Linked DNA regions of Posidoniimonas polymericola. Each later gene encodes a partner of the first gene's protein in a complex. Links are inferred from orthologs where the notes say so. Each region holds a gene or a part of one and is shown in the gene's direction. Other genes may lie near its edges.

The links. The genes of interacting proteins can lie anywhere in the genome.
Region 2: the proteins of secY (region 1) and Pla123a_RS09845 are in contact, whole or in part, in a crystal structure (PDB 3DIN), measured with the Thermotoga maritima proteins. The link is inferred for Posidoniimonas polymericola from one-to-one orthologs. Residues at the interface, in WP_004081795.1 of Thermotoga maritima: Glu108, Gly109, Glu110, Glu111, Ala236, Glu237, Arg238, Arg239, Ile240, Thr241, Ile242, Gln243, Tyr244, Ala245, Arg246, Arg247, Val248, Thr249, Gly250, Arg251, Arg252, Val253, Tyr254, Gly256, Ala257, Ser258, Thr259, Tyr260, Leu261, Pro262; in WP_004082002.1 of Thermotoga maritima: Glu261, Ala262, Arg263, Lys300, Ala301, Arg302, Thr303, Ile304, Ile305, Leu323, Tyr324, Asp325, Pro326, Val329, Ser330, Tyr333, Ile336, Lys340, Phe345, Val349, Glu363, Phe364, Tyr374, Ser375, Gly376, Gly377, Glu393, Ile395, Thr482, Ser483.

The regions. Positions count from the first base shown.
Region 1 is NZ_SJPO01000009.1:43,607-46,727, forward strand. The notes cover bases 305-3,121. They hold secY (preprotein translocase subunit SecY), read left to right. Parts: upstream 305-933; coding sequence 934-2,310; downstream 2,311-3,121. Other genes in these bases: rplO (50S ribosomal protein L15), read left to right, coding at 305-656; Pla123a_RS17615 (adenylate kinase), read left to right, coding at 2,401-2,973; map (type I methionyl aminopeptidase), read left to right, coding at 3,041-3,121. In the rest of the region: rpsE (30S ribosomal protein S5), read left to right, coding at 1-150; more of rplO, read left to right, coding at 147-304. UniProt on the Escherichia coli protein: The central subunit of the protein translocation channel SecYEG. Consists of two halves formed by TMs 1-5 and 6-10.
Region 2 is NZ_SJPO01000004.1:199,280-203,963, forward strand. The notes cover bases 239-4,487. They hold Pla123a_RS09845 (preprotein translocase subunit SecA), read left to right. Parts: upstream 239-576; coding sequence 577-4,287; downstream 4,288-4,487. Other genes in these bases: Pla123a_RS09850 (hypothetical protein), read left to right, coding at 4,448-4,487. Outside these bases: Pla123a_RS09840 (HAMP domain-containing protein), read right to left, coding at 1-200; more of Pla123a_RS09850, read left to right, coding at 4,488-4,684. UniProt on the Escherichia coli protein: Required for protein export, interacts with the SecYEG preprotein conducting channel.

The DNA.
Region 1 (3,121 bases):
GTCTGCGAGGCGGCCGGCATCCACAACATCCTGACCAAGAGCTTCGGCTCCAATAATCCTATCCCGCTCGTCAAGGCGACGATGGCCGCTCTGCAAGAGCTCCGCCCGAAGAGCGAGATTGAACGCCTCCGTGGAGTGACCCTGTCATGATTCTGGACGACGTCCATCGCGGTATAAACAAGAACAAGAAGCGCAAGCGGATCGGCCGCGGCCCGGGCTCCGGGCACGGCAAGACCTCCGGCCGTGGCCACAAGGGCCAGGGTTCGCGCGCGGGCAACTCGTCGCACCCCACATTCGCGGGCGGGTCGATGCCGATGGTCCGCCGCGTGCCGAAGCGCGGCTTCAACAACCGCTTCGCCGACACGGTCGTGGTGGTCAACGTCGGTCAGATCGACGCGGTCTTTGAGGCCGGCGAAGAGGTGACCCTCGAGGCGCTGGCCACCAAGAACCTGGCCAAGGGGCGGTTCGACCTGCTCAAGGTGCTGGGCGACGGCGAGCTGACCAAGAAGCTCAAGATCTCCGCGCACCGGTTCAGCAAGTCGGCGGTCGAGAAGATCGAGAAGTCCGGCGGCGAGATGGTGACCCTGCCCGGCAAGACCCCGGTCGCCCAGAAGCAGCGTGAGGCCCGGGCCAAGAAGCAGGCCGCCAAGTCGTAGCGACCTGGTTGCTAGCGAGCGGCGTCCTCGCAGGCGTCCTCGCGACTGGCCCGCCGCAGAACGCTGTTATTCGGCGCCACGACGGGCCTCCGACGCCGCCGAGTGGCTGCGGGAGCTGGCGTTAAACGATTGGCCCGCAGAGGTTACACTGGTCCGCGGGGCGGCCGAAGCCGCTCCCCCCGACGCCGCTTCCCCGGCAACCGGGCCTGCAGACGACCGGGCCCGCCAGACGACTACCGGCCAACCCCGCACAGCCGCCCGGAGCGGTGTAAGCAAGATGCTCGAAAAACTCCGCGTTGTCTTCCAGATCCCCGAGCTGCGCCGGAAGATCGCCCTCACGCTGCTGATGCTGGCGATCTACCGCGTCGGCTTCCAGGTCAGCCTGCCGGTGATCGACCTCGAGCAGGTCAAGATCAACCAGTCGCAGGGCGGCGGAATCAACGACATCCTGCAGCAGGTCGCGGTGCTCAGCGCCAGCAACCTGACCACGGTCACGATCTTCGGTCTGGGGATCATGCCGTACATCTCGGCCTCGATTATCTTCCAGCTGCTGGGGAGCGTCATCCCGAAGCTCGAGCAGCTGCAGAAGGAGGGTGAGGCGGGTCGCAAGAAGATCAACGAGTACACACGGTACGCAACCGTGGTGCTCTGCCTAATACAAAGCTGGTTCTACGTCACGCAGTTCGCGGAGGGGCAGGGCCTGGTTGCGCCCGAGTTCGCCTACGACGCGGGGGGCGTGCCGAGGATGTTCCTGGGGTGGAAGATCGTCTCGGTGCTGACAATGACCTGCGGCACCGTGTTCCTGATGTGGCTCGGCGAGCAGATCGACGAGTACGGCATCGGCAACGGGATCAGCCTGCTGATCATGGCGGGCATCCTGGCCTCGATGCCGGCGGCCGGCCTGCAGCTGATCGACATGTCCACCCTGACGCTCGGCGCCCAGGGCGGCAAGCTCGACCCGCCGAAGCTCATCCTGCTAGCGGCGATGTTTATCGGGGTGGTGGTGGGCGTGGTGTTTATCACGCTCGGCCAGCGGCGGATCGCGATGCAGAGCGCCAAGCACATGCGGGGACGCCGCATGACCGCGGGCGGCCGCTCGTACCTGCCGCTGAAGGTCAACCAGGCCGGCGTGATGCCGATCATCTTCGCGAGCAGCCTGATGATGTTCCCGCTGATCATCTTCGGCGACTCAGGACTGGGCCGGCTGGCGCAGAGCTGGGACCCCGGTTTCTTCAAGTCGTTGTTCACCGGCATCTCGGCCGCGTTCAGCCGAGAGTCGTTCTTCTACAACGTCTGCTTCCTGCTGATGATCTACTTCTTCTGCTTCTTCTGGACCGCCATCACCTTCAACCCGAAGGACATGGCCGACAACCTAAAGAACTACGGCTCGTTCATCCCGGGGTACCGCCCCGGCAAGCGGACGGCCGATTACCTGGAGAAGGTGATGTTCCGCATCACCTACGTGGGGGCCGGGTTCCTGGCGTTGATCGCCATCATCCCAACCCTGATCGTCATGTGGCTCGGCATCCCGTGGGGGGTCGCGATGTTCTACGGTGGCACCAGCCTGCTGATCGCCGTGAGCGTGGCGTTCGACCTGGTGCAGAAGATCGACAGCCACCTGGTGATGCGAAACTACAAGGGCCTGCTGGAGTAGGATCGGGCGAGGGGCCCCAGGCCGCGCCGCGGGCTCGCGTTTGTCTGCTGGTTCGCTGCCGTTAGAACCGCGAAGACTCGGGCGCCGCTGATGAGAATCGTCTTGATAGGACCGCCCGGCGCCGGCAAGGGGACCCAGTCCCTCAGCTTGGCAGAGAAGCTGGGGATCAAGCACCTCTCGACCGGCGATGTGCTCCGCGAGGCCCGCGAGCTCGGGACCCCCCTCGGCCGGCAGGCCGGCGGGTTCCTGGACCAGGGACAGCTGGTGCCGGACGATGTCGTGGTGCAGCTGGTGGCCGAGCGGCTGAACGGGCCGGACTGCGAGCAGGGGTACCTGTTTGACGGGTTCCCCCGCACGCTGCCCCAGGCCGAGGCGCTCGACAAGCTCCTGCAGGAGCACGGCGGCAAGCCGCTGAACCTGGCGGTGGAGTTCGTCATCCCTGAGGAAGAACTGATGAACCGGCTGTGGAAACGCGGCCGTTCTGACGACAAGGAAGAAACCGTCCGCGAGCGGCTCCGGATCTACGCCGATCTGACCAAGCCACTCGCGGCGTACTACGAGCAGCGGGGCGTGCTGCGACGCATTGATGCGGTCGGCGCCCTGGAGGAGGTCTTTGCTCGGTTGTGGGACGCGGTAGAGAGCGTCCGTCCGCAAACCCCGTAGCTGCCGAACAACCGCTCGCCGCCCGGCCGAGCCTCACGAAGACCGTCCCCCTGCCACCGGCCCAGCCATGATCCAGCTCAAAAGCGACCGAGAAATCGCCAAGATGCGGCTGGCGGGCCTGGCGGTCTGGCGGGCGCACCAGATCGCC
Region 2 (4,684 bases), on another replicon or contig:
AGCGGGGCGTACCGCCACCAGGTCTCGCTGAGGATCGTGGTCAGCGGGCTGAACGGGTCGCTCATCCAGGTCAGCAGGAACGCGATCGCCGTGGCGGCCGCGGTGAACACCACCCACTGGCCCACGATCCGACGGGTCAGCGCACCCTGCACCTCGGGGTCAATGAAATGGGTATGACGCTGGTTGTCACGCTGGGCCATCTGGGAACTCCGGAAACGCTGGTTGGCGCTACGAGGACGGTATCCACAATCACTGAAAACTAGGTCCCGGGCGGGCGCAGCGCCCCAATTGCTTGCCGCGGGGGGCGAATACCCGCTAGCGGCGGCCGGACGCCCGGCAAAAGCCCTCCAGAGCGTTCATCTTGACCCCCTCTTAGAATCGCAATAAACTTCTGCGCTGCTAGGAGTTGCGCGCTTTCGCGCCCCCCGGACCCGGGGGACCTAGCAGAACTGCGCCACCGGACTAGGCCCGCTCAGGGCTCGGTTGGGGCGTCGTCCAGCCAACGAGAACACCCTACCGCCCAAGGCGCCCCGTCGATTCGCCTAGCCGTGGCGGCACTGCTTACCCTGCGAAATCATGGATATTTTGGAACGCGTTTGGGAAGTCCTCTCGGGGATTGTCAACGCCATTCTCGGCCGCTTCGAGCGGCTGATCACCAGCATCTTCGGCTCGGCCAACGCCCGCTACCTAAAGCGGCTGCAGCCCAGGGTCGACGCGATCAATGCGCTGGAGCCCAAGTACGAGGCGATGAGCCACGACGAGCTGCGCGAGCAGACCACGCTCTTCCGCCAGCGTCTGGCCAAGGGCGAGACCCTCGACGACATCCTCGTCGAGGCGTTCGCCGTCTGCCGCGAGGCGGGCAAGCGGTTCCGCAGCATGCGGCACTACGACGTGCAGCTGCTCGGCGGCATGATCCTTCACGACGGCTCCATCGCCGAGATGGTGACCGGCGAAGGCAAGACGCTGGTCGCGACGCTCGCCGCGTACCTCAATGCGCTGGGCGGCAGCGTGCACGTGATCACGGTCAACGACTACCTCGCCCGCCGCGACATGGAGTGGATGGGCCCGCTGTTCACCAACCTCGGCCTGACGGTCGGCGCGATCTACTCCGGCATGGACGCCGCCGAACGCCAGCACGCCTACGACTGCGACATCACCTACGGCACCAACAACGAGTTCGGCTTCGACTACCTCCGCGACAACATGCGCATGGCCGCCAAGGGGGACGACCGCTTCCCCAAGCACATGCAGCAGAGCCAGGGCCCGCTGACCTTCGCCATCATCGACGAGGTCGACAACATCCTGATCGACGAGGCCCGCACGCCGCTGATCATCTCCGGCCCGGCCGAGGACGACATCACCAAGTACCAGCGGGCCGACAAGGTCGCCCGCGGGCTCAAGAAGGAAGTGCACTTCGAGGTCAAGGAGAAGGAGCACAACGTCAGCCTGACTGACGAGGGCGTCCGCGAGGCGGAGAAGCTGGCCGGCGTGGAGAGCTTCTACACGGCCGGCAACATGCAGTGGCCGCACCTGATCGACAACTCGCTCAAGGCCCACTTCCTCTACAAGCGCGACGTCAACTACGTCATCAACGACGGCAAGATCGTCATCGTCGACGAGTTTACCGGTCGTCTGATGGAGGGCCGCCAGTGGTCCGACGGCCTGCACCAGGCGGTCGAGGCCAAGGAGGGCGTGCAGATCAAGCAGGAGAACCAGACCCTCGCCACGGTCACGCTGCAGAACTTCTTCAAGCTCTACGACAAGCTCGGCGGCATGACCGGCACCGCGCTCACCGAGGCGGGTGAGTTCTGGAAGATCTACAAGCTCGACGTCATCGGCGTCCCCACCAACCGGCCGATGCAGCGGATCGAGAGCCCCGACGTCATCTACCGCAGCGAGCGCGAGAAGTACGTCGCGATCGCCGACGAGATCGAGCGGCTCAACAAGTTCACCACGGTCGAGACCACCGGCGGCGACTGGCACATCGGCAAGCTGGTGCGTGAGACCGAATCGGAGGTCGAGGTCGAGCTGTCCGACGCCACGAAGCGTCGGGAGGTGATCCCGATGAACAAGGTCAAGCACATCCAGAAGCCGGGCCGCCCGATCCTGGTCGGCACGGTGTCGATCGAGAAGAGCGAGGCCCTCGGAGCCCTGCTCAACGGCCGCGGCGTCAAGCACGAGGTGCTCAACGCCAAGCAGCACAAACGCGAGGCCGAGATCGTCGCGCAGGCGGGCCGCCTGGGCGCGGTGACCATCGCCACCAACATGGCCGGCCGCGGCACCGACATCGTCATGGGCGGCAACCCCGAGACCATGGCCTGGGCCGAGCTGCAGAACACCTACGCCTCGCGGCTGGACGTCCCCAACGAGGTCTGGGAAGAACGCGTCGACCACTACGAGAAGCAGTACCAGATGAAGGCCGAGGGCGAGCTGGCCAAGGGACTCGGCGGCTTGTGCGTGATCGGCACCGAGCGTCACGAGGCCCGCCGCATCGACCTGCAGCTCCGCGGCCGCTGCGGCCGCCAGGGCGACCCCGGCTCGAGCCGCTTCTACCTGTCGCTCGAAGACGACCTGATGCGGATCTTCGCCGGCGAGTGGGTCCGCTCGATCCTCACCCGGCTCGGCATGCAGGAGGGCGAGGCCATCGAGAGCAAGATGGTCAGCCGCCGCATCGAGGGGGCCCAGAAAAAGGTCGAGGAACGCAATTTCGAGATCCGCAAGAACCTCCTCGAGTACGACGAGGTGATGGACGAGCAGCGGAAGCGGGTCTACAACTACCGCCAGGCGATCCTCGACGGCGTCAACTGCCGCGACCTGATGCTCGAGATGATCCGCGAGCAGATCGACGACCGCCTCGGCACGATCCTCTCGCCCACCTACGGCGTCGAGACCTTCTCGGCCGCCGCCGGGTCGCTGCTCGGGGCCGAGCTCGACCCCCGCGACTACCGCAACACGCCCTACGAAGAAGCCGAGAAGATCGCCCACGACGAGGCCGAGCGGATGGCCGAGTCGAACGTCCAGGACGCGATCGACGAGAACCTGCCGCAGGACGCCGAGGACGAGTGGAACTGGTCCGCCCTCGCGACCTGGGCCAACACCCGCTACGGCACCAACTACCGCGACCGCGACCTCAAGAAGGTCGGCCGCGACATGCTCGACGAGCGGCTCGTGGACGACGCCCGCAAGTGGGTCGCCGCGGTCGACCTGAGCGACACCGCCCGGTTCCTCGACAAGGACTTCGGCGTCAACACGGCCCGCGGCTGGCTGTGGGACAAGTTCGCCATCCAGCTGACCGAGGAGGAGGTCGCCGACAAGGAGGCCCACCAGATCACCGAGCTGGCGCACGCCAAGGCCGAGGAGGCCTACGACTCCCGCGAGGCCGAGTACGCCATCATGGCCGCCTTCAACCGGTTCCGCGCCGGCGCCGGCGCCGGCGGTCAGCGCGGCGCGCTCGACCGCGAGGGCCTGGTCGAGTGGGCCAACCGCCGGTTCAACGTCGAATTGTCGCTCGACGACATCAAGAACAAGCAGGGCGAGGAGATCGCCAAGCTGCTGATCGCCCACAGCGCCGACGCCAACAAGAAGGCCCAGGAGGTCTTCACCGAGGCGATGAGCAAGCTCGACACGCTGTTCGCCGGCTCGCAGAACGCCCACGCCGACACGCTCGGCGCCGTCAGCGGGATGAACGGCAAGCTCGACGACCTGGCCAACTGGCTCAAGACCAACACCGGTGCCGAGCTGTCGACCGAGGAGCTCGCCGACCTCGACCAGGAGGCGGCCCGCCGCCGCGTGTCGCAGGCCGTGGAGGACCGCTTCCGCCCCGAGATGCGCCGCATGGAGCGCGGTCTCTTGCTGCAGCTCTTGGACAGCGCCTGGAAGGAGCACCTGCTGGCGATGGACCACCTGCGGTCCAGCGTCGGCCTCCGCGGCTACGCCCAGGTCGACCCGAAGGTCGAGTACAAGCGAGAGGGCATGCGGATGTTCGAGCAGATGTGGGACTCGCTCGGCGCGTACGTGACGGACCTGGTCTTCAAGATGGAGACCCTCGACACCGGCTTCGTCCAGAGCACGTGGGTCGAGCACGCCCAGGAACGCCACGACGCCGGCCCCAGCGCGACCGACATCGCCAAGCAGCAAGAAGCCGGCATCGACGCCAGCAACCAGGGCGAAAAAAAGCCCGAGCCGATCCGCAACCGCGAGGAGAAGGTCGGCCGCAACGAGCCCTGCCCCTGCGGAAGCGGCAAGAAGTACAAGCAGTGCTGCGGAAGAGCCGGCGGGGCTGGATAGACGACCAATTCAGACCACGGAGTTTGTGATGCGAAGCCGGACGACGATAGTTACCTGCGTGCTTTCGATCCCCATCGTCGTGATGGTAGCTCGGTTAGCCTCTGCTCAGCAGACAGCCGGACTGATTCATGATGCTCCTGGTCGAGTCCCCGTCCCCGCGATGGGTGGCCTCCACTTCGAGCCGCTCAAGGTCGATATCAACGCCGAGCCGCGCACCGCGCTCGGTATCCCTTACTCGGTCGAGCGGGCCATGCTGATGGACGGGGTCACGCCCGACGCCTCGTTCCGCGAGCTCCGTCTGGCACCCGAACCAGCGACGCTGCGCGCCTCGCCCCTGCCCCTCCTTCGGCTCTCGCCACCGCTGGAGCTGCGGATCCGGCCGAGCCAGCAACCGCTC